4 regions of the Streptomyces sp. TAA040 genome follow, and region 1 is predicted to be linked to each of the others. Evidence: riboswitches for the same ligand, from Rfam matches in the RefSeq annotation. Region 1 holds a riboswitch; each other region holds the start of a gene.

Region 1 (5,375 bases):
TCCGCCGTCGCCTTGTCGCCAGCCATCATCCCCGCTCCGGGACGCCGTGTCGGCCGTCAGTCCGTCTCCTGGGTGTGCGGGGCCGTAGCAGGCGGATGGGTCGGACGGTCCCGCCCGCCGTCGCGGCCGGACACCACCACGACGACCAGCCCGACAACAAGGGCTGCTGCGACGACACGTCCGCTCGCGCGCGCCCACCAGGCCGGACGGGCCGCATTCGCCCCTCCCCTCGGCGGGCCCAGCCGTTCGGCCCGCCGTGCCGGTCTCAGCAGACGGAGCAACAACAGCGCGGCAACGGGTATCTGCAACAGCCAGAGAACGGTGCGCGGCCACTCACCGAACCAGACGTTGGTTCCGTACAGCAGTGTGTGCCACACGCTCAGCACGTAGACGACGATCACGAACCGGTGCAGACGCCGCCAGGTGTTCGCGCCGATGCGATGCCGGACGTAGAACAGCAGGCCGAGCGGAACTGCCAGGTACAGGGCCCCCTGGCCCAGGGGGATGGCGATCTGGCCGGTACCGGAGTCGTACCAGCCGGGCACGAAGCTGTCGGCGAAACCCACCCACAGGCGCCTGGCCCAGCCCACCTCCGACTCGTAGCGCACCAGCTCCGCAGCGAACATCAGCGCGTGGGCGAACATCAGCGCCGTGGTCGTCAGGCTCGTGGTGCGGTGCCAACGTTCCAACGTCTGCCGAGAGACAGGCGGCCGGGCGGTGCGCGGCCCCGACAGCAGCAGACCGAGTACGACCGTGCCCCAGGCCCACAGCAGACCGGACCAGCCGAACGCCTGGCTGAGCAGGTACATCCAGTAAGTGCGGGCGTCGTCCATGAACGGCATGACCGCGACGGTGTCCGAAGTGCCCGACTCCATGCGCACCCACAGCAACACGAACACGAGCGCCGTGACCACCACCGCAGCGGTGGCGTCGGGCAGGGCGGACCGCAGGTCGCCGCGCAGCGCGACGCGGTCCCCGGGAGGCCGCCCGCCTCCGGGCGGGGCTACTGACCCGCCGTCCAACGTGGCGTCTGGTGTCATCAGGGGCCTTTCGGGCATGGGCCACCGCGGCAACGGTGTGCATGTGTCGTGAGGGAACGAGTCTGGCTGATGGGGCGGCTATCCCCAGAGGCGTTATCCGGCCAAAGCTCCACCACACGCGTACAGGGGTCGCCCACGTACACGCTCCCCTCCGGATTCAGGACAACCGCCGAAGCCCCACTGTCTCAGGAGTACGAGCGCCCGTACGCTGAGGCACGCAGTCGGTTCGCGCCTCCCGTCCGCCCGGACACCGGGGGCGCGACGCAAGAGGGAACCCGGTGCGAATCCGGGGCTGTCCCGCAGCGGTGAGTGGGAACGAACGCCGTCGATGTCACTGGGCCCGCGCCAGGGCCCGGGAAGAGACGGCCGATAGGTGTCCGCCCCTTCGGCTGACGCGCCCGCGAGTCCGAAGACCTGCCGCTGCGTCCGCGTCCCGCGCGGGCTGTGCACGTGACCTCGTGGACTGGGTCGGCGGTACGGGCGGACGTACGTCGTGCGTGTGACCGCGCCTCCTTCCCTGTCGGTGTTCAAGGGCCGGTACGGAGGAGGATGGTGTGCGGGACCCAGCCGCTGCGCGTCGGCCTTTCCGACCCCGGGTCGACGTGGCGTCCGACGGACCGGAACGGGCGATTCTCGCACCGGTCGCGGGCGGGCTCCAGGAATGGGAGAGGTCACGCGGCACGGTGTCCGGCGTCTGCCACGGAACTCTGGGCGAGCTGTACCAGGGCCCGTTGCAAGCAGGCAGCACTCCGGAGATCGCGGTGGTGTCCTTCCCTGTGGACCGTCACTCCTGGGTGTACTTCACACCGAGGTCGACGGCCGGACCGCGGCGCTCGCCGGCGCTGGGTGAGAAGTCGTCAACAGCCGCGCGGATCTTTCTGGACCACTACGGTCTCACCCTGCCCCCGGGTGACTGGCGGACCCACTCCGAACTGCCGGTGGGCGTGGGGATGGCCAGTTCGACGGCGGATGTCGTGGCGACGCTGCGCTGTCTGTTCCGTGCATTCTCCCTGCCGTACGAGGAGGGCGTGGTCCTCTGCATCCTGGCGGAGATCGAGCGCGCGGACAGCGTCTTCCTCGACGAGTTCGCCCTGTATCTCAGTGGGCGGCACCGGGTGGTGCGGCGGCTGGGACCGGACATCGGCTTCCACACCGCCTTCGTCACGGAACCCGGCACGGTGGACACCGCCGCCGTCACCCCCCTGCTGCTGGACCACTACCGACACCGCGGCGAGGAGTACCAGCGGTGCCTGACCGAACTGGTGAAGGGCTTCGGCTCGCGCGACGCCGTCGCCGTGGCCCGTGCTGCGACGATCAGCGCCGCGTTGTCCCAGGAGGTGCTGCCCAAGGCGAGCTTCGGCAGTCTGCAAGCACATCGTGAGCGGTTCGGAGCAGACGGGATCTTCGTCGCCCACACCGGGTGCCTGGCCGGCTATCTCTTCGCCTCACGCCCATGCGCCCACGTCAAGGCCGAGCTCTCCGCGTTCTTCCACTCGCTCGGCCACCAGTGCACCTTCGCCCAAGGAGGCTACGGGTGATCCACCCCCACATCGCCGATGCCCTGAAGGTCCCGGACCTCGTCCGGCTCACCGATGGACTGGTCCTGCTGCGGTTCGAGTCGATGAAGATCTACTCGGCCCTGGCCGCCGTCCGCCACCTGCTGGAGCGGGGCGCGGTCCGTCCGGGCCAGACCCTGATCGACAGCTCCAGTGGGATCTACGCCTACGCCCTCGCACTGGCCTGCCACCGGTACGGCATGCGGTGCCACATCGTCGCTTCCACCACCGTCGACGCCACCACCCTGGCCCAACTGGAGGTGCTCGGCTGCACCATGGAACAGGTGAGGCCGTCGCGGAACCTCGGGCTCGACCAGGAGCTCCGCGTGCGACGCGTGCGCGAGATACTCGACGAACGCCCTGACCACCACTGGATGCGCCAATACCACGACGGCATCCACTACCTCGGATACCAGGAGGTCGCCGACCGGATCGCCGCGCAGTTCCCCGCCGCGCCGCTGACGGTCGTCGGAGGGGTGGGTTCCGGAGCCTCGACCGGCGGCATCGTGCAACGTCTGCGCACCCGGGACTCCACCGTCCGTCTGGTCGGCGTCCAGCCTTTCGGCAGCGTCACCTTCGGCAGCCAGGAGCACCACGACCCGGATGCGATCATCGCCGGCATCGGCTCGTCGATCATCTTCGACAACGTCCGCCACCATCTCTACGACACCGTGCACTGGCTGGACTTCACCCATGCCATGTCCGGTGCCGTCGCCCTGCTGCGCCGACACGCGGTGTTCGCCGGACTGTCCACCGGCGCCGGCTACCTGACGGCGTCGTTCGAGGCCAGCCGCCACCCCGACCGACTGCACCTGGTGATAGGCGCGGACACCGGACACCGCTACGTGGAACGCGTGTTCGCCCGGCATGCCGAGGCCCTGGATCCGGCCACGCTCACCCCCCGCGAGGTCCGCAGTCCGGAGGAGATGACCATGCCCTGGTCGAGGATGCTGTGGCAGCGCACGCCCTGCCCGGCAGGCTGGAAGGAGAGTGCCGCATGACCGTGGCCTGCCTGGAGTCTCTGACCTTCGGCCTCGGCCACCTGGTCCGCGCGGCCGACCAGTTCGGCGAGCGTGTACTGCTCCTCACCCGGGACCCCGCCCACTACGCCTACGAGCTGAACCGGCTGCCCACCGACGCCCTTGATGTCGTCGTGACCGACACCTTCGACGTGGAGCGCGTGGCCGCTCTGCTGAGGCGCACCCCGGAGTTGCGGGGGCTGGTCAGTTCCACCGACACCTGGACCCTGGCCGGCGCCGCCCTCGCCGAACGCCTCGGACTGCCAGGCCTCGATCCAGCCGTCCAGCGGCTGACCCGGGACAAGGCCGCCGTACGCAACACGCTGCACGACGCGGGTCTCACTCGCGCAAGGGCCGTCGAGAGCACCGAACCGAACCACGGGGCACGCGACCTGTCGCTCGAGGAGGCAGGGCTGCCGCTCGTGCTCAAGGACACCGCGGGTACCGGGAGCCGTCACGTGTGGCTGGTCCGTGACGCGGGCGAACTGGAAGCGGCTCTGGCGGAGGCGTCCGGTCGGGACCTGAACGGACGGTTGTTCGCCGAGCCCTATTTCAGCGGCCCGGTGTACAGCGCCGAGACGCTCACCTGGAACGGCCGCACCAGGCTGCTGGGAGTTTCCAGCCGGCTCATGTCACCGGAGCCGTACTTCCGGGAGGAGGTCACCGCCTTCCCGGTGGCGTTCCCGAGTGCACAGCGAGCATCGCTCGCGTCGTGGCTCGACCGGGTACTCGCCTGTCTCGGCTACACCGACCGGTTCGCACATGTGGAGTTCGTGCTGACCGCCGACGGCCCGGAAGTGGTGGAGGTCAATCCCCGCATCGGAGGCGCACTGGTCGGAGAGGGCCTGTGTCGGGCGCTCGGCGTCAACGTGTACGAGGCGATGATCGAGGCAGCGCTCGGCCGCCGCCCCGGCCTCATGGACGCGGACCTCGCCGGCGGCCCGGCGGTGGCCTTCGTTCTCGGCTACCCGGCCGCAGCCGGCGTGTTCACCGGCGTCACCGGGCTCGACCGGCTCACCGACATGCCGGGCGTCCCCGCCTGGTATCCGACCAAACAGGTCGGCGAACTCATCGAGCACCTGGGCGACAGCCGTGGATACGCGGGCATCGTGTACGCGGAGGCGGAGACCGCCGAACTCGCCACCCATCGCGCGGTGTCCGCAGCCGGGTCCCTGCGGGTGCTCACCGACCCGTCCCCCGGCGCGGTCGGCCGGGAGACGCCCGGTGGCTGAGCCCACCCCCCGGGGGCCGGACCTGCGAGCGTCGCTCCTTCCGCTCACCGGTCCTCTGCGGTTCCTCCTGCTCAGCTCGTTCCTCATTCCGCTCGGCAGCTTCATGGTCCTGCCGTTCATGTCGGTGTTCCTCCACGAACGGCTCGGGATGGGACTCGGCACGGTCGGCGTCGTCCTGGCCGTGGCGTCACTCGTGCAGTTCTCCGGCGGCATCGTCGGCGGAGCCCTCGCGGACCGGGTCGGACTGCGCCGCACTATGCTGTGGGCACTCGTCGTCCGCACTGCCGGTTTCGCCGGGCTCCTGCTCGCCCTGCGCTGGCCGACCCTCGCGATCTGGGCGCTGGTCCTGACATGTTGCGGTGCCGCGCTCTACCTGCCCGCGAACAAGGCCTACCTGGTGCACGGCATCGAGGACGAGCGCCGTCCGGCGTTCCTCTCGGCAGGCAACGCGGCGCTCAACGCCGGTATGGCTGTCGGCCCGCTCGTCGCGGGACCGTTCGTCCTGTCGTCGCCCGGCTGGCTGTTCGC
Region 2 (5,375 bases), on a different contig from region 1:
CCGCGATCCGCTGGTACGCGGTCTCCATCTCCTCGCGGGCGGGCTTCCCGTCGAGTCCGCGACCGTAGGCGTAGCCGCCCCACGTCGTGTAGACCTCGGCCAGGTCGGCGTCCGTGCGCCAGTCCCGCGAGTCGATCAACTGGAGCAGCCCGGCCCCGTAGGTGCCGGGGCGGGAGCCGAAGATCCGGGTGGTGGCCCGGCGTTCGTCGCCGTGCTCGGCGAGGTCGGCCTGCGCGTGCGCCCGTACGTAGTTGGCCTCCGCGGGCTCGTCCAGTCCGGCGACCAGCCGGACGGCGTCGTCCAGCAGCGCGGTGACGTGCGGGAAGGCGTCCCGGAAGAAGCCGCTGATGCGCAGCGTGACATCGATCCGGGGGCGGCCCAGCTCCTCCGGCGCGATCGCCTCCAGGCCGGTGACGCGGCGGGACGCGTCGTCCCACACCGGGCGGACGCCGAGCAGCGCCAGCGCCTCCGCGATGTCGTCGCCGGAGGTGCGCATCGCGCTGGTGCCCCACAGCGACAGCCCGACCGACCGCGGCCAGTCGCCGTTGTCGCCGCGGTAGCGCTCCAGCAGCGAGTCGGCGAGGGCCTGGCCGGTGTCCCAGGCGAGCCTGCTCGGTACGGCCTTGGGGTCGACGGAGTAGAAGTTGCGGCCGGTGGGCAGCACGTTGACCAGTCCGCGCAGTGGTGAACCGGACGGGCCGGCGGGGACGAATCCGCCGTTGAGCGCGTGCACCGCGTGCTCGATCTCGTCGACCGTGCCGGCGAGCCGGGGCACCACCTCGCGCGCGGCGAAGTCCAGGATGCGGGCCACGGCGGCGCGCTGCTCCTCCGGTGCGCCGGCGGCGACGGCCGGGACGGCGGACGGGTCCCAGCCCGCGTCCTCCATGCCCTGCACCAGCACCCGGGCGCGCTCCTCGGCCTCGTCGGCGCCGGTGCGGGTGGCGGCGGACTCGTCGAGGCCGAGTGCCTCGCGCAGGCCGGGCAGGGCGGTGGTGCCGCCCCAGATCTGCCGGGCCCGCAGCACCGCCAGGACCAGGTTGACGCGTTCCGGTCCGGTCGGTGCGCCGCCCAGGACGTGCAGGCCGTCGCGGATCTGCGCGTCCTTGACCTCGCAGAGCCAGCCGTCGACGTGCAGCAGGAAGTCGTCGAAGCCGTCGTCGTCCGGCCGGGCCTCCAGACCGAGGTCGTGGTCGAGCTTGGCGGCCTGGATCAGCGTCCAGATCTGCGCGCGGATGGCGGGCAGCTTGGCCGGGTCCATGGCGGAGATCGCCGCGTACTCGTCGAGGAGCTGCTCCAGGCGGGCGATGTCGCCGTACGACTCGGCGCGGGCCATCGGCGGGACGAGGTGGTCCACCAGCGTCGCGTGCACCCGGCGCTTGGCCTGGGTGCCCTCGCCCGGGTCGTTGACCAGGAACGGGTAGACGAGCGGGAGGTCGCCGAGTGCGGCGTCCGGCGCGCAGGCCGCGGACAGGCCGGCGTTCTTGCCGGGCAGCCACTCCAGGTTGCCGTGCTTGCCCAGGTGGATCATGGCGTCGCCGCCGAAGCCGCCCTCCTCGCGGGGCGCGGAGATCCAGCGGTACGCGGCCAGGTAGTGGTGCGAGGGCGGCAGGTCGGGGTCGTGGTAGATCGCGATCGGGTTCTCGCCGAAGCCGCGCGGCGGCTGGATGAGGATCAGCAGGTTGCCGCGGCGCAGCGCGGCGAGCACGATGTCGCCGTCCGGGTTGCGGCTGGTGTCCACGAACATCCGGCCCGGGGGCGGTCCCCAGTGCTCCTCGACGGAGGTGCGCAGCTCCTCGGGCAGCTTCGCGAACCAGCGGCGGTAGTCGGCGGCCGGGATGCGTACCGGGTTGGCCGCCAGCTGCTCGTCGGTGAGCCACTCGCGGTCGTGGCCGCCGGCGTCGATCAGCGCGCGGATCAGCTCGTCGCCGTCCCCGGACTCCAGCCCGGGCACCGGCCCCTCGCCGCCCACGGCGCCGTCGTGACCGTCCCCGAAGTCGTATCCCTCCTCGCGCAGGCGGCGCAGCAGGGCGACGGCGCTGGCCGGGGTGTCCAGGCCGACGGCGTTGCCGATCCGGGAGTGCTTGGTCGGGTACGCGGACAGCACCAGTGCCAGGCGCTTCCCTGCGTTCGGCAGGTGTCGCAGCCGCGCGTGCCGGACGGCGATCCCGGCCACCCGTGCGGCGCGTTCCGGGTCGGCGACGTAGGCGGGCAGCCCGTCCTCGTCGAGCTCCTTGAAGGAGAACGGGACGGTGATCAGCCGGCCGTCGAACTCCGGCACCGCGACCTGGGTGGCGGCGTCCAGCGGCGAGAGGCCCTCGTCGTTCCCCTCCCACGCGGCGCGCGAGCCGGTGAGGCAGAGCGCCTGGAGGATCGGCACGTCCAGCGCCGCGAGCGCGCCCGCGTCCCAGGACTCGTCGTCCCCGCCGGCGGAGGCCTCGGCGGGCTTGGTGCCGCCGGCGGCGAGCACGGTGGTGACCACGGCGTCGGCGTGCCGCAGCCGTTCGATCAGCTCGGGCTCGGGGGCCCGCAGCGAGGCGACGAACAGCGGCATCGCCCGCCCGCCGGCCTGCTCGATCTGCTCGGACAGCACCCGTACGAAGGCGGTGTTGCCGCTCATGTGGTGCGCCCGGTAGTAGAGCACCGCGACCAGCGGGCGCACGTCCCCGCCGGCGGTACCGGGACCCGCGGACGCCGGGCCGCCGGTGGGCTCGGGGTCCAGCGGGCCCCAGGCGGGGGCGGGCTCCGGCGGGGCGAAGCCGTGGCCGGTCAGCAGCACGGTGTCGGAGAGGAAGCGCCCCAGCTGGTCCAGGTTGTCGGGCCCGCCGTGCGCGAGGTACGCGTGCGCCTCGGCGGCGATCCCGATCGGGACGGTGGAGTTCTCCATCAACTGCGCGTCCGGGGCCTGTTCACCGGTGAGGACGATCACCGGGCGGTCGCCGGCGAGCAGCCGGCCCAGGCCGTCCTGCCAGGCCCGGACACCGCCCAGGAGGCGGACCACCACGAGGTCGGTGCCGTCGAGCAGCGCGTCGAGTTCGTCGAGCCCGACCCGGGAGGGGTTGGCGAGCCGGAAGCCCACCGGGCCGTCGGCGGCACGGGCGCTGAGCAGGTCGGTGTCGGACGTCGACAACAGCAGGATCATGCGGCGTCAGGCCTTCCTCGGGGTCCGCGCCCCGGGCGGTGTCATGGACGGCGGGAGTTCCTGGCTCACCCGACCTCAGGGGTCGGGGCTCACAGTGGCGGGACCGCGCCGGATTCGCACCGGGCTTCCTCCCATGTCGCCGTCGCAGGCGGTGGCGGTCCGACCGGACCGCCGAGAAGAATAGTAAGCGCTGGGCGCAAGACCCCGACCGGTGCCTTTTCGCCGATCGAGCGCGAGGCGGGCGCGGCCGGACGCCGATCGGCCCGTCCCACCGGAGCTGCCCGATCCGTTCCGCGGGCGCTGCCCGTTTCGCCCGGGGTGCGGTGGCCATGAGTATGCTCGCCGCCATGCCGCCCGCCCCTGCTCCGTACCCGCTTCCGGCTGCCGCCGCCGCCCGGACGCGCGAGGACGCCTGCCCGGGTGCCTTGCGACTGCACACGGCGGACGACGGCGCCCTGGCACGCATCCGCATCCCTGGCGGACTCCTCAACCCGACTCAGGCAAAGGCCCTCGCCGCTGTCTCGCAGGATCTCGGCGACGGTCGACTGCACCTGACCTCGCGCGGAAATGTGCAGGTGCGAGGGCTCGATCCGACCTCGGGCGAGGCGCTGGCCGCCCGGCTCGGGGCCGCCGGTCTGCTGCCCTCGGCCCAGCACGAACGGGTCCGCAACATCGTCGCCTCCCCACTCTCCGGCCTGGACGGCGAGGGGTACGCCGACACCGCACGCTGGGTACGCCAACTGGACGCGCTGCTCTGCTCGCAGGAGCGGGCCGCCGGGCTGTCCGGCCGCTTCCTCTTCGCCCTGGACGACGGTCGCGGCGATGTCCGCGCCCTCGACGCCGATGTGACCTTGGTCGCAGAACCAGCCGGCAGCGTCCTCCTCCACCTCGGCGGAGCGTCCGCTCCCGCCCTGCGGATACCGAGGGGTGCGGACGCCGTACGGGCCGCCTGGTGCACCGCGCTCGCCTTCCTCGACGCCGCCGACGGGTGCGCCCCCGAAGCCGCGGCCGGGGGGCGGATCTGGCGGGTTCGCGACCTCCCCGCGCCGCACCGCCCGTCCCCGGCCGACGTCGCCGCCCTCGCCGCCCGGCACGACGTGCCGACGGAGACCGTCCCGCACCGCCCGGCGCCGTCCGCTCCGGCGCCACCGCCGGCCCCCGGCGTGCTCACGGGCGCCGACGGCCGGGTCACGCTCTCCGTCCTGCTGCCCCTCGGCCAGGTCGGTGCCGACGCCTGGGAGCGGCTGGCGGACCTCGCCGCGGGCGGAGACGGCGAACTCCGCGTCACCCCCTGGCGCGGCGTGCTCGTCCCCGGCATCGCCCCGGACACCGGCCCGGGGGACGGGCTTCCCGCCGAGCACCTGGTCACCGACCCCGACTCCCCCTGGCGGGACGTCGGCGCCTGCACCGGACGCCCCGGCTGCGCGAAGTCCCACGCCGACGTACGGGCCGACGCGGCCGCCGCCGTCCGCGGCACCGCGACCGGCTCCGCGCAGCCGATCGCGCCCGCGTCCGCCCGGGCCGGACGCCCGCTGCCGGTCTACTGGTCCGGCTGCGAACGCCGCTGCGGCCGCCCGTCGGGCCCGCACGTGCAGGTGACGGCCGGCGCCGACGGCTACCGCGTCACCACCGCGACGGCCGCCACGCCGGGCGGCACCCAGGACGGCACCCCGCAGGCCGGCCCGGATGCCGCCGCTCCCGTCACCCCGGTCGACGAGCTGGCGTCCGCGATCGCCCGGGCCCGTGCCTCCGGCACCGCCGCCGACACCCCGCACCCCGCCTCCGGGACCCCACGCGCCGCGTCCGGGGCCGCACGCACCGACCGCCAGGAGACCCCCGAGCACCCCGAGCCCGGGACACTTCCCGCTCCCCACCCCGCAGAGCCGCCGAGATGAACGAGAGCACCGTGTTCGACTACGAAAAGGACGGCGCCGAGATCTACCGCCGCTCCTTCGCCACCATCCGCGCCGAGGCGGACCTGTCGGCCCTGCCGCCCGAGGTCGCCCGGGTCGCGGTGCGGATGATCCACGCCTGCGGGATGGTCGACCTGGTCCGCGACATCGGCTGGTCCCGAGACGTCGTGACGGGCGCCCGCGCCGCCCTGGACTCCGGTGCGCCCATCCTGTGCGACGCGAACATGGTGGCCAGCGGCGTCACCCGCAAGCGGCTGCCCGCCGGGAACGAGGTGCTGTGCACGCTGGCCCATCCCGGCGTGGCCGACCTGGCCGCCCGCATG
Region 3 (5,375 bases), on a different contig from region 1:
CCGCAGGATCGCGCCCGCGGCGGACCGGGCGGCCACGAGGGCGCCCGCGGCGGCGCCCAGGGCGGTGGTGGCGGTGACCGCAGCAGTACGCATCCGCACAGTGTCCAGTGCGGGGGCCCTCCCGGCCAATGGGCGCGGCCCCGGGAGTGGCGGAACCGGGCCGCCGCCGGTGCACGGGCCGTTCGCAGGGGCCCCGGGGCGGGGCCGCACGCTGCGGGGCGCCGGTCACGGTGCGGCGCTGCTCCCGCCGGGTTGGCCGTAGCCGCGGAACCGGTCCGCGACCCGGTCGAGCTCTCCGTCGGGCAGCAGCGCCGGGGCACGGCCCGGTACGGCGGAGGCGGCGAGCCACACCCGGCAGAGCCACTCCAGTTGCACCGTGTGCTCCAGGGCCCGCGCCAGGGTGTCGGCGTGCACCAGCGTGCCGTGGTTGCGCAGCAGGCAGCCGGTGCGCCCGCGCAGCGCCTTCGGCGAGGGCGTCGCTGCCGTAGGGGGCGTAGGGCGCCACCCGGACGGGTCCGCCGAGCGCGGCGGCGATGTAGTGGACGGCGGGCACTTCGTCGACCAGCGTGGACACTGCGGTGGCATGCACCGCGTGGGTGTGCACGATCGCGCGCGCCTCGGTGTGGCGGTAAAGCGCGAGATGGACCGGGAGTTCACCCGTTGGCGTGAGCGTTCCGGCGAGTCGCGAACCGTCCGTGCGGTCCGGCGCAGAGGTCCAGCGGGCCCAGCCGGTCGTAGGGGACGCCGGGCGGGGTGGCCAGGACGGCGTCCCCCACCCGCACGGAGACGTTGCCGGACGTGCCGACCACCAGCCCGTCGGCGACCGTGCGCCGCCCCGTCGCCACCAGTTCCCGCCAGGGCTCCCGCCACTCCGGCCGCATTCCGCCCCACCTCTGGCCGCGCACACTACCGGGACGCCCCCGGCGGGCGGCGGAGGCGCGGAACGTGACCGGGATCTCCTGCCCCGCGGAGCGGACCCGGCAGGGGGCGGTTCGGCTACCGTTCACCACGTCGCCGTTGCACGTTGCTCTCGGGTTTCCGCGGGTGTCGACCGGTGTTTCCCACCGGTTCACCGCGGACCTCCGAGCGAGCCCCGGTGCGGCACGCAAGGGCGCACGTCAGCCGCATATTCGGAAGGGCACCGCACCCCTGGAACTGCGACACCCCGAAGCCTGCCCCAGTTCACCTTCCGTTCACCCTGCGTCCTTACGTTCACCGAGCCCCCTGACCGCCGAACTGATTGCCGGGTGAATGGAACACGTCACGCTTCTCATCGGGATCGTGATCGTCACGGCCTTGGTGTTCGACTTTACGAACGGCTTCCACGACACGGCCAACGCCATGGCCACCACCATCTCCACCGGCGCGATGCGGCCCAAGGCCGCGGTGGGGATGTCCGCCGCCCTGAACCTCGTCGGTGCCTTCCTCTCGGTGGAGGTCGCCACCACGATCTCGAAGGGGATCATCGACGAGACGGCCGGCATACGCCCCGAAGTGATCTTCGCCGGGCTCGTCGGAGCCATCCTCTGGAACCTGTTGACCTGGCTGGGCGGCCTGCCCTCCAGCTCCTCGATGGCACTGTTCGGCGGTCTGATGGGCGCCACCATCGCCTCGGTCGGCGTGGGCGCCGTCCACTTGGACGCGGTGCTCACGAAGGTGCTGCTCCCGGCCTGCATCGCCCCGCTGGTCGCCGGTGTGGCCGCGATGCTCGCCACCCGGCTGACGTACCGCACGACCCGCGGTGCCGACCCGCAGCGGACCTCCAAGGGGTACCGCCGGGGTCAGATCACCTCCGCCGCGCTGGTCTCACTGGCCCACGGCACCAACGACGCGCAGAAGACGATGGGCGTGATGACGCTCGCGCTGATCTCCGGCGGCGCACTCGGGGCCGACGCCGACCCGCCGATGTGGGTGATCGCCTCCGCGGGCATCGCCATCGCTCTGGGCACCTACCTCGGCGGCTGGCGCATCATCCGCACCATGGGCAGGGGCCTGACGGACATCGCGCCGCCGCAGGGCTTCGCCGCGCAGACCAGCTCGGCCGTGACCATCCTCGCCTCCTCCCACCTCGGCTTCGCGCTGTCCACCACGCAGGTCTGCTCCGGTTCGGTGATGGGCTCCGGTCTCGGCCGCAAGGGGGGCGTCGTCCGCTGGAGCACCGCGAACCGGATGTTCGCCGCCTGGGCCCTGACCCTGCCGGCCGCCGGACTGGTCGCCGCACTCGCGGCCCTGCTCGCCGAGCAGGGCGACTGGGGCGTCACCGCGGTCGGCGTGGGGGCCCTCGCTGCCTGCCTCGCGATCTGGCTCGCCTCCCGCCGCGAGGTGGTCGACCACCGGAACGTCAACGACACCGACCACGAAGCCCCGGCTGACGCGGGCGTCACCGACACCGGTGGCACCGCTGACACCCCGGGCACCGGTGGCACCGCAAAGGCGCCGGCCGGCGCCGCCACCGCCGACGGGTCGAGCACCGACGGGCCGCCCGCCGCCGGGGAGCGAACCCCGGTGAGCGACGCCGTCCTCGCCGTCTCTCCCCCGCCGGCCGGCCCCTCCGGCGCCGGGACCGCCGGCCCCACGGACGCCGGGACCGGCGACCGGCCGGCCGGCGACCCGGCCGCCGCCAACAGGTGACCAGGAAGGAAACCGCGCAATGAACATCGAGTGGGCATCCCTCGGCGCCGTCTTCGGCGTCAGTATCCTCGCCACCATCGCTCTGGTGGGCGTCTTCACCCTCGGCATCGTGGGCGGCTCGGCCCGGTCCGCGAACGGCACCGCCAGCGCGGGCGGACGGGTGCTGTCCGTCCTCAGCTACACGCTCTGCGGAGTCGCCGTGGCCTACGGCATCTACATCATCGCCGCCTGAGACCGCCCCGGACGGCACACCGCGGGGGCGTCGGCAGCAGAACTGCAGCGCTCCCGCGGTGTGCCCTGCGGTGTGTCTGCTCGCACTCTCCCGTCGCAGGTCAGAGGGGAGTTGACGGCTCCCCGCGGGCGTGGTGGACTGCCCGTTGCCAAACGGCGGCAGGAGAGGAAGCCGGTGCGAGTCCGGCGCGGTCCCGCCACTGTCACCGGGGAGCACGCCCCCACCCACGTCACGGCCCGCGGGCTGGAAGGCCGGGGGCGCTGCCGATCCGGGAGCCAGGAGACTCTCACCGCCGGTCACGTCGAGCCAGGGCGCGGACCCTGAGTGAGGACACACCCATGCCCGGCATGCTGCTGCCACCGCCCCCTCCGCGCCACCGGGGTGAGACGGCCGGCTGACGACGCCATGGCTTTCTCCCCTTCGGGCGCGGTGCTCGGCTACCTCGCCGACGTGCTGGTCGCCGACCCCCGCCGTGGCCACCCGGTAGCCGCTTTCGGCCGGGCCGCCACCGCCGCAGAACGACGCCTGTGGCGCGACGACCGGGCCGCGGGCGCCCTGCACACCGCGCTCTGCGCGGGCGGTGCCGCCGTGCTCGCCGCTGCCGTTGACCGCGCTCTGGCGGTGCCCGCGCGCCGCACCGGGACACCCCGACGGCTCGCCGACGCCGCGGGCGGCCTACCGGCGGTCGCCCTCACCGCAGCCGTCACCTGGTCCGTCCTCGGCGGCACCTCGCTGGGACGGGAGGCGCGGCTGGTGGCCGAGGCGCTGGCAGAGGAGGACCTCGGCACCGCCCGGGAACTGCTCCCGCGCCTCTGCGGCCGCGACCCGCAGGCGCTCGACTCCCCCGCCCTGGCCCGGGCCGTCGTCGAGTCGGTCGCCGAGAACACCTCGGACGCGGTGGTGGGCGCGCTGGTGTGGGCGGCGCTCGGCGGCGTGCCGGGGATGGCCCTCTTCCGGGCGGCGAACACCCTGGACGCGATGGTGGGCCACCGGTCCCCCCGCTACCGACGGTTCGGCTGGGCCGCCGCCCGGCTGGACGACGTGCTGGGCCTTCCGGGCTCCCGGCTGACCGCACTGCTGGCGGCGGCCGCCGGTCCCGACCCGGCAGGAGCCCTGCGGGTCCGGGCCGCGGACGCCGGCCGCCACCCCAGCCCCAACGCCGGGCCGGTGGAGGCCGCGTTCGCCGGAGCCCTCGGGCTGCGTCTGGGGGGCACCCTCGCGTACGGCGGGCGGGTCGAGCACCGACCGGTGCTGAACGCCGGGGGGCGCGCCCCGGGCCCCGCGGACATCGAGGCGGCCGTCCGGCTGTCCCGGCGGGTCGGCGCGCTGGCGCTCGGCGTCGCCCTCGTGGCACGGCAGGCGCGGCGCGCCGGGAGGAGGCGGCGTCATGCCGGATGAGAGGGGCGGCGCCCGGAACGCGGCCGGCACCCCCCGGGCGACGGGGGGCGGTCTGCTGGTGGCGGGGACGACCTCGGACGCCGGCAAGAGTGTGGTCACCGCGGGCGTCTGCCGGTGGCTGGCCCGCCGCGGCGTCAAAGTGGCCCCTTTCAAGGCGCAGAACATGTCGCTGAACTCCTATGTCACCCTGGAAGGGGCGGAGATCGGCCGGGCGCAGGCGATGCAGGCCGCGGCCGCCGGGGTGGAACCGAGCGCGCTGATGAACCCGGTGCTGCTGAAGCCCGGCGGGGACCGCACCAGCCAGGTGGTCCTGCTGGGGCGGCCGGTGGGCGAGATGAGCGCCCGCGGCTACCACTCGGAGCGCCGGGGACAACTGCTCGACACAGTCGCCGCCTGCCTGGCGGAGCTGCGGCGCGACCACGACGCGGTGATCTGCGAGGGCGCGGGCAGCCCCGCGGAGATCAACCTGCGGCAGGGCGACATCGTCAACATGGGACTCGCCAGGGCAGCACGGCTCCCGGTGCTGGTGGTCGGCGACATCGACCGCGGCGGCGTCTTCGCCTCCTTCTTCGGGACGACCGCGCTGCTCTCGGCCGCCGACCAGGAACTCGTCGCGGGCTACTTGGTCAACAAGTTCCGCGGCGACGTGTCGCTGCTGCGTCCCGGCCTGGACATGCTGCGCACGCTCACCGGGCGTCCGACGCTGGGCGTGCTGCCGTTCCGCCACGGTCTGGGCATAGACGAGGAGGACGGCCTGCGGGTGTCGCTGCGCGGCACCGTGCGGGAGAGCAGCACGGCGGCGCCGCACGGCGCGGACGTGCTGCGGGTCGCCGTGCTGCCTGTGCCGCTGATGTCCAACTTCACGGACGTCGACGCGCTGGCCGCCGAGCCCGGTGTGGTGGTGCGGTTCTGCGACCGCCCGGAGGAGCTGGCCGACGCCGACCTGGTGATCGTGCCCGGTACCCGCGGCACGGTCCGCGCCCTGGAGTGGCTGCACCGGCGGGGGCTGGCCGCGGCGCTGCGACGGCGGGCCGCCGAGGGGCGCCCGGTGCTCGGCATCTGCGGCGGTTTCCAGCTGCTGGGCAGCCGTATCGAGGACGAGGTGGAGTCCCGG
Region 4 (5,375 bases), on a different contig from region 1:
TCCGGCGAGGTGGCCGTCCGGCTGGACGTCGAGGTGTACGGCGAGATCACCCAGCACGACGTCAAGGTGCTGGAACTCTCCGCGCTCAAGGGGGTCTTCGAGGACGTCGTCGCCGAGACGGTCTCCTACGTCAACGCTCCGCTGTTCGCTCAGGAGCGGGGTGTGGAGGTGCGGCTGACCACCTCCAGCGACTCCCCGGACCACCGCAACCTGGTGACCGTGCGCGGTACCCTGGGCAACGGCGAGGAGATCTCCGTCTCCGGCACCCTGGCCGGTCCGAAGCACCTCCAGAAGATCGTCTCGGTCAACGAGCACGACATCGACCTCGGTCTCGCCGACCACATGGCCTTCCTGCGCTACGCCGACCGGCCCGGCGTGGTCGGGACCGTCGGCCGGATGCTCGGCGAGGCCGGTGTGAACATCGCCGGGATGCAGGTCTCGCGTGCGGAGGAGGGCGGCGAGGCGCTCGTCGCGCTCACCGTCGACGACACCGTGCCGGCGGCGGTGCTCGCCGAGATCGCCGAGGAGATCGGCGCCACCTCGGCTCGCGGCGTCGACCTGACGGACTGACGGCACCCCGGGGCCCGTGCCCGGCGGGGCCCCGTGAACGCCCCTGCGCCCGTCCCCGCCGGGGCGTTCACGCGCCCGCGGTGCCTACTGCCGCCCGGCGGCAGCAGGCACCGCTGCGCTCAGTGCCTTCGTTCCGGCGGGAGCGCGGCGCGCACCTCGGCGGTAGCGGCTACCAGGTTCCCGAGGGCGGCCCGGACCTCGGGCCAGCCGCGGGTCTTGAGGCCGCAGTCCGGGTTCACCCACAGCCTCTCCGGCGGGAGCGCCGCCAGCCCTTCGCGGAGCAGGGCCGCCATCTCGGCGGTGTCCGGCACCCGCGGTGCGTGGATGTCGTAGACGCCGGGCCCCGCCTCGCGCGGGTAGTCGGCCGCGGCGAGTTCCCGCGCGACCTGCATGTGCGAGCGGGCCGCCTCCAGGCTGACGACATCGGCGTCGAGCTTCTCGATGGCGTCGAGGACGTCTCCGAACTCCGCGTAGCACATGTGGGTGTGAATCTGGGTATCCGGACGCACCCCGCTGGTGGCGAGGCGGAAGGCGGCGGTAGCCCAGTCGAGGTACGCGGCCCGGTCGGCGAGGCGCAGCGGAAGGGTCTCGCGCAGCGCGGGCTCGTCGACCTGGATCACCGAGGTGCCCGCCGCCTCCAGGTCGGCCACCTCCTCGCGCAGCGCGAGAGCGACCTGTCGGGCCGTCTCCTCACGCGGCTGGTCGTCCCGGACGAACGACCAGGCGAGCATGGTGACGGGGCCGGTGAGCATGCCCTTGACCGGGCGGTCCGTGAGCGACTGGGCGTAGCGGGTCCAGCGGACGCTCATCGGCTCCGGGCGGGAGATGTCGCCGACGAGCAGCGGTGGGCGGACGTAGCGGGTGCCGTACGACTGGACCCAGCCGTGCCGGGTGGCCAGGCAGCCGGTGAGTTGTTCGGCGAAGTACTGCACCATGTCGTTGCGTTCCGGCTCACCGTGGACGAGGACGTCGATGCCGCTCCGCTCCTGGAAGGCGACGACCTCACGGATCTCGGTCGCGACGCACTCCTCGTACGCCGCCCGGTCGATGCGTCCGGCCCGCAGGTCGGCCCGTGCGGTGCGCAGGGCCGTGGTCTGCGGGAAGGAGCCGATGGTCGTGGTCGGCAGCATCGGCAGTCCCAGGCGGGCCCGTTGGGCGGCGGTCCGCTCGGCGTACGGTTCCGCACGGCGACCGTCGGCCTCGGTGACGGCGCCGGTGCGGGCCCGTACCGCCGTGTCGTGCACCAGCGCGGATGCCGCGCGGGACGCCAGGTCGGCCCGGTTCGCGGCCGACTCGGCGGCGATCGCGTCCGTACCGCTGGTCAGGCCACGGGCCAGGGTGACGATCTCGTCGCACTTCTGGCGGGCGAAGCTGAGCCACCGCGCGACCTGCGGGTCGATCTCGCGTTCCGCGCGGACGTCCTGTGGGACGTGCAGCAGCGAGCAGGAGGCGGCCACATCGACCCGCCCCGCGAGTCCGAGCAGTGTCCCCAGCAGCGAGAGGGACTTCTCGAAGTCGTTGATCCAGACGTTCCGCCCGTCGACCACCCCGGCGACCAGCCGCTTGCCGGGGATTCCGCCGACCGCCGCCAGCCCGTCGAGGTTGGCCGCAGCCCGACCGGTGAAGTCGAGGGCCAAGCCCTCGACCGGCGCCTTGGCCAGCACGGGCAGGGCCTCGCCCAGGCGGTCGAAGTACGACGCGACCAGCAGTTTCGGCCGGTCGGTGAGCGCGCCCAGCGTCCGGTAGGCGCGGGCCGCGGCCCCGGACTCGGCGGGGGAGCGGTCCTGCACCAGAGCGGGTTCGTCGAGCTGGACCCAGTCGGCGCCCGCTGCCCGCAGATCGGCCAGTACCTCGGCGTAGACCGGCAGCAACCGGTCCAGCAGGGTCAGGGGCTCGAAGTCCGCCGCGGCTCCGGGGGCGGGCTTCGCCAGCAGCAGGTAGGTGAGCGGGCCGAGCAGGACGGGGCGGGCGCGGTGGCCGAGGGAGAGGGCCTCGGTGAGCCCGGTGACCTGAGCGGCGGAGTCAGCGGTGAAGACGGTGTCGGGGCCCAACTCCGGCACGAGATAGTGGTAGTTCGTGTCGAACCACTTGGTCATCTCCAGTGGGGCGGACTCGGCGGTGCCGCGCGCCATCGCGAAGTAGCCGTCCAGCGGGTCGGCCTCGACGGCCGCCCGGTGGCGGTCGGGGATCGCGCCGACCATGACGCTGGTGTCCAGCACGTGGTCGTAGTACGAGAAGTCACCGGTCGGGACCTCGCCGATGCCGGCGTCGGCGAGGGCGCGCCAGTTGGCACGGCGCAGCGCGGCGGCGGTGGTCCGGAGCTCACCGGCTCCGACCCGACCCTGCCAGTAGCCCTCGACCGCCTTCTTCAGCTCCCGGTGCGGACCTTGCCGCGGGTAGCCGTGCACGGTGGATCCGGTGGCCGCTGCTGCGGACTCGACTGTCACGGAACTCTCCTTCGCGAGTGTGTCTCCGTAGAACCCGGACGACGACGGGAGGCGCGAAGGGAGCGCGCAATCGGCGGACGGCTGCGCGAGGTCACCGCGGCCGACCGCTGCTGCTCACCCGACCCGCCCACGAGGTCACCGGGATCACCGTGCGCGGCGCTCGCGCACGGGCAGCGGCAGGTCTTCGGACTCGCGGGCAGGTCTGCCGGAGGCAGACACCTAGTGGCCGTCGCTTCCCAGACCCCGGAAGGGGTCAAGTGCTCATGACGGCGGTCGTTCCCGCTCACCGCTGCGGGGCAGTCCCGGAATCCCACCGGGTTCCCTCTTGCGACGCTCCCGCCTGGCGGACGGGGCGAACCAGCTGCGCGGCCAGCCTACGCGAGCCCGGGGCGCGCCGGGGGTGCACGGGGCAGGTTCCCGGGGCGCGGGACGCCGCAGCCGGTGCCGACGGGCGCGACGCCGGGCCGTCCGCTCACCGCCGGGCGGCCTTGAGCGCCTGGCTCACAGCCGGGCTGCCTTGAGGGCCAGGTGCAGGAGCAGCCGGTCGCCGCCGCTGCCGAGGTCGAGCCCGGTGAGCTGCTCGACCCGGGACAGCCGGTAGTACAGCGTCTGACGGTGGATGCCCAGGGCGGCCGCCGTGCGTCCCGCCTGTCCGGCGCAGTCCAGGAACACCTCCGCGGTACGCGCCGTCTCCCGGTGGGCGGGTTTCAGCAGCGTCCCCACCACCGGGTCGCTGCGCGACGCGGCGGGCAGCGCGGTCAGCATCCGGTACGCGCCGATCTCCGACCAGAGCGCCACCGGCCCCAGCCCCTCCTCCGCGTGCGCGGCCGCCGCGGCGGCCAGCGCCTGCTGCCAGGCCTCCGCCAGCTCGGCCGTCCCCTGCCGGACCGCGCTGACCCCGGCCGTCCCGCCGGCGGCCCGGGGGGACCGCAGCAGCCGGTCCGCGGCGGTGCGCGCGGCGGCTCCGGCCGCCGTGTCCGCCGCCGAGCGCAGCCGCACCACGGCGGCCAGGACGGCGCCGCGCTGGCCGCTCGTCGCCCCCGCGCGCAGCACGGTGCGCACCGGTACCTGCGGCAGCCCGGCGGACGGCGGTTCCGGTCCGGGCTCGGCGTCCTCGGCGGTGTGCTCCTGCCAGGGGGAGACCGCCAGCAGTGCCAGTGGCCCGTCCGCCGCGGGCCCGAGGGCCTCGGCCAGTTCCTCGGTGGCGCTCCGACGGGCACCGGGAGTGCTCCCGGCGAGGGAACCGTGCAGCAGCTCGCCGAGCCGGGCTCCCGCCCTGGCCTCCGCGGCCAGCAGCGAGCCGATCCGGCCCGCCGTGGCGAGGGCCTCCGCCAGCCGCGGATCGGCCAGGGAGAGCGCGCCGTCGTCGAGCAGCCAGATGTAGCCATGCACCACGCCGTGGTGCCGGACGGGCAGGCACACACGGCCCTTGACCACGCCTGCGGCGGGCTCCGGAGGGATTCGCACCGGACCGGTGGCACGGGTGATCCCGAAGCCCTCGAACCAGGCGCGCACCGCCGTGCTGGACCGCCGCTGCATGATCGAGCGGGTCCGTACCGGATCCATCAGCAGTTCGGCGTCGTCGCTCTCGTGCGCGCCGAACGCGATCAGTCCGAAGTCCCGGTTCTCCAGGGTGGCCGGGGTGCCCAGCAGGGCCGACACCTCGTCGATCAGCGCCTGGTAGTCCTCCCGCATCGGTGTCCGCCGCCTTCGTGCTCCCGGGCCCGCGGCCGAACGGTTCCGGCCGCGCTGCTTGCCGAAACCATTCTCATACAGATGTCTGAGATCCGGGACACGGACCCGTGACACGTGTCCATGGCTGTCCCGCGGCGCGATCCTTAGGTTTCACGGTGGCTCATCTTGCCGTTCAACAGCCCGCCACAGTGGAGGTGCCCGTGCTGGGTCCCGTGCTTCGCGCTGCCGCCGGCAGCGACGGCATTCGCCGTATCGTCTCGGCCGCGCCGCTCACCCGTCCGGTGGTGAACCGCTTCGTCGCGGGGGAGCGGCTGGACGCCTCCGTGGCGGTCGTCCGCTCGCTCGCCGCCCGGGGGTTGTACGTGACCCTGGACCACCTCGGTGAGGACGTCACCGACCCCGCCGAGGCGCTCGCCGCCCGTGACGCCTACCTGGCCCTGACCGAGCGGCTCGCCGCCGAGGGACTCGGACCGCGTGCGGAGATGTCGGTCAAGCTCTCCGCCTTCGGCCAGGCGCTGCCCGGTGGCCACGAGCTGGCCCACCGGAACGTGCTGCCGGTGGTCGAGGCGGCGGCCGAGGCGGGCACCACCGTCACCCTGGACATGGAGGACCACACCACGGTCGACTCCACTCTGGCCATCCTCACTGACCTGCGGGCACGCT

The links. Region 1 has a riboswitch for cobalamin ahead of H300_RS0115365 (GHMP family kinase ATP-binding protein). Riboswitches for the same ligand answer to the same signal wherever they lie in the genome.
Region 2: it holds a riboswitch for cobalamin, as region 1 does, so the genes downstream of both, cobN (cobaltochelatase subunit CobN) here and H300_RS0115365 (GHMP family kinase ATP-binding protein) in region 1, are expected to answer to the same signal.
Region 3: it holds a riboswitch for cobalamin, as region 1 does, so the genes downstream of both, H300_RS0101780 (cobalamin biosynthesis protein) here and H300_RS0115365 (GHMP family kinase ATP-binding protein) in region 1, are expected to answer to the same signal.
Region 4: it holds a riboswitch for cobalamin, as region 1 does, so the genes downstream of both, metE (5-methyltetrahydropteroyltriglutamate--homocysteine S-methyltransferase) here and H300_RS0115365 (GHMP family kinase ATP-binding protein) in region 1, are expected to answer to the same signal.

Annotation. Positions count from the first base shown of each region.
Region 1 is NZ_AUKR01000016.1:1,916-7,290, forward strand. Features, by position in the region: gene H300_RS0115360 (ferric reductase-like transmembrane domain-containing protein) at 57-1,040, opposite strand; cobalamin riboswitch at 1,246-1,475, shown strand; gene H300_RS0115365 (GHMP family kinase ATP-binding protein) at 1,643-2,578, shown strand; gene H300_RS0115370 (pyridoxal-phosphate dependent enzyme) at 2,575-3,597, shown strand; gene H300_RS0115375 (ATP-grasp domain-containing protein) at 3,594-4,847, shown strand; gene H300_RS27100 (MFS transporter) at 4,840-5,375, shown strand, end outside.
Region 2 is NZ_AUKR01000010.1:10,585-15,959, forward strand. Features, by position in the region: gene cobN (cobaltochelatase subunit CobN) at 1-3,139, opposite strand, end outside; cobalamin riboswitch at 3,172-3,327, opposite strand; gene cobG (precorrin-3B synthase) at 3,475-5,034, shown strand; gene H300_RS0110220 (precorrin-8X methylmutase) at 5,031-5,375, shown strand, end outside.
Region 3 is NZ_AUKR01000001.1:397,088-402,462, reverse strand. Features, by position in the region: gene H300_RS0101805 (alpha/beta hydrolase) at 1-93, opposite strand, end outside; partial or broken gene H300_RS24510 (class II aldolase/adducin family protein) at 226-881, opposite strand; gene H300_RS0101790 (inorganic phosphate transporter) at 1,252-2,631, shown strand; gene H300_RS0101785 (hypothetical protein) at 2,651-2,863, shown strand; cobalamin riboswitch at 3,029-3,148, shown strand; gene H300_RS0101780 (cobalamin biosynthesis protein) at 3,269-4,261, shown strand; gene H300_RS0101775 (cobyric acid synthase) at 4,251-5,375, shown strand, end outside.
Region 4 is NZ_AUKR01000002.1:168,620-173,994, reverse strand. Features, by position in the region: gene serA (phosphoglycerate dehydrogenase) at 1-570, shown strand, start outside; gene metE (5-methyltetrahydropteroyltriglutamate--homocysteine S-methyltransferase) at 690-3,017, opposite strand; cobalamin riboswitch at 3,176-3,395, opposite strand; gene H300_RS0102805 (helix-turn-helix domain-containing protein) at 3,519-4,712, opposite strand; gene H300_RS0102800 (proline dehydrogenase family protein) at 4,913-5,375, shown strand, end outside.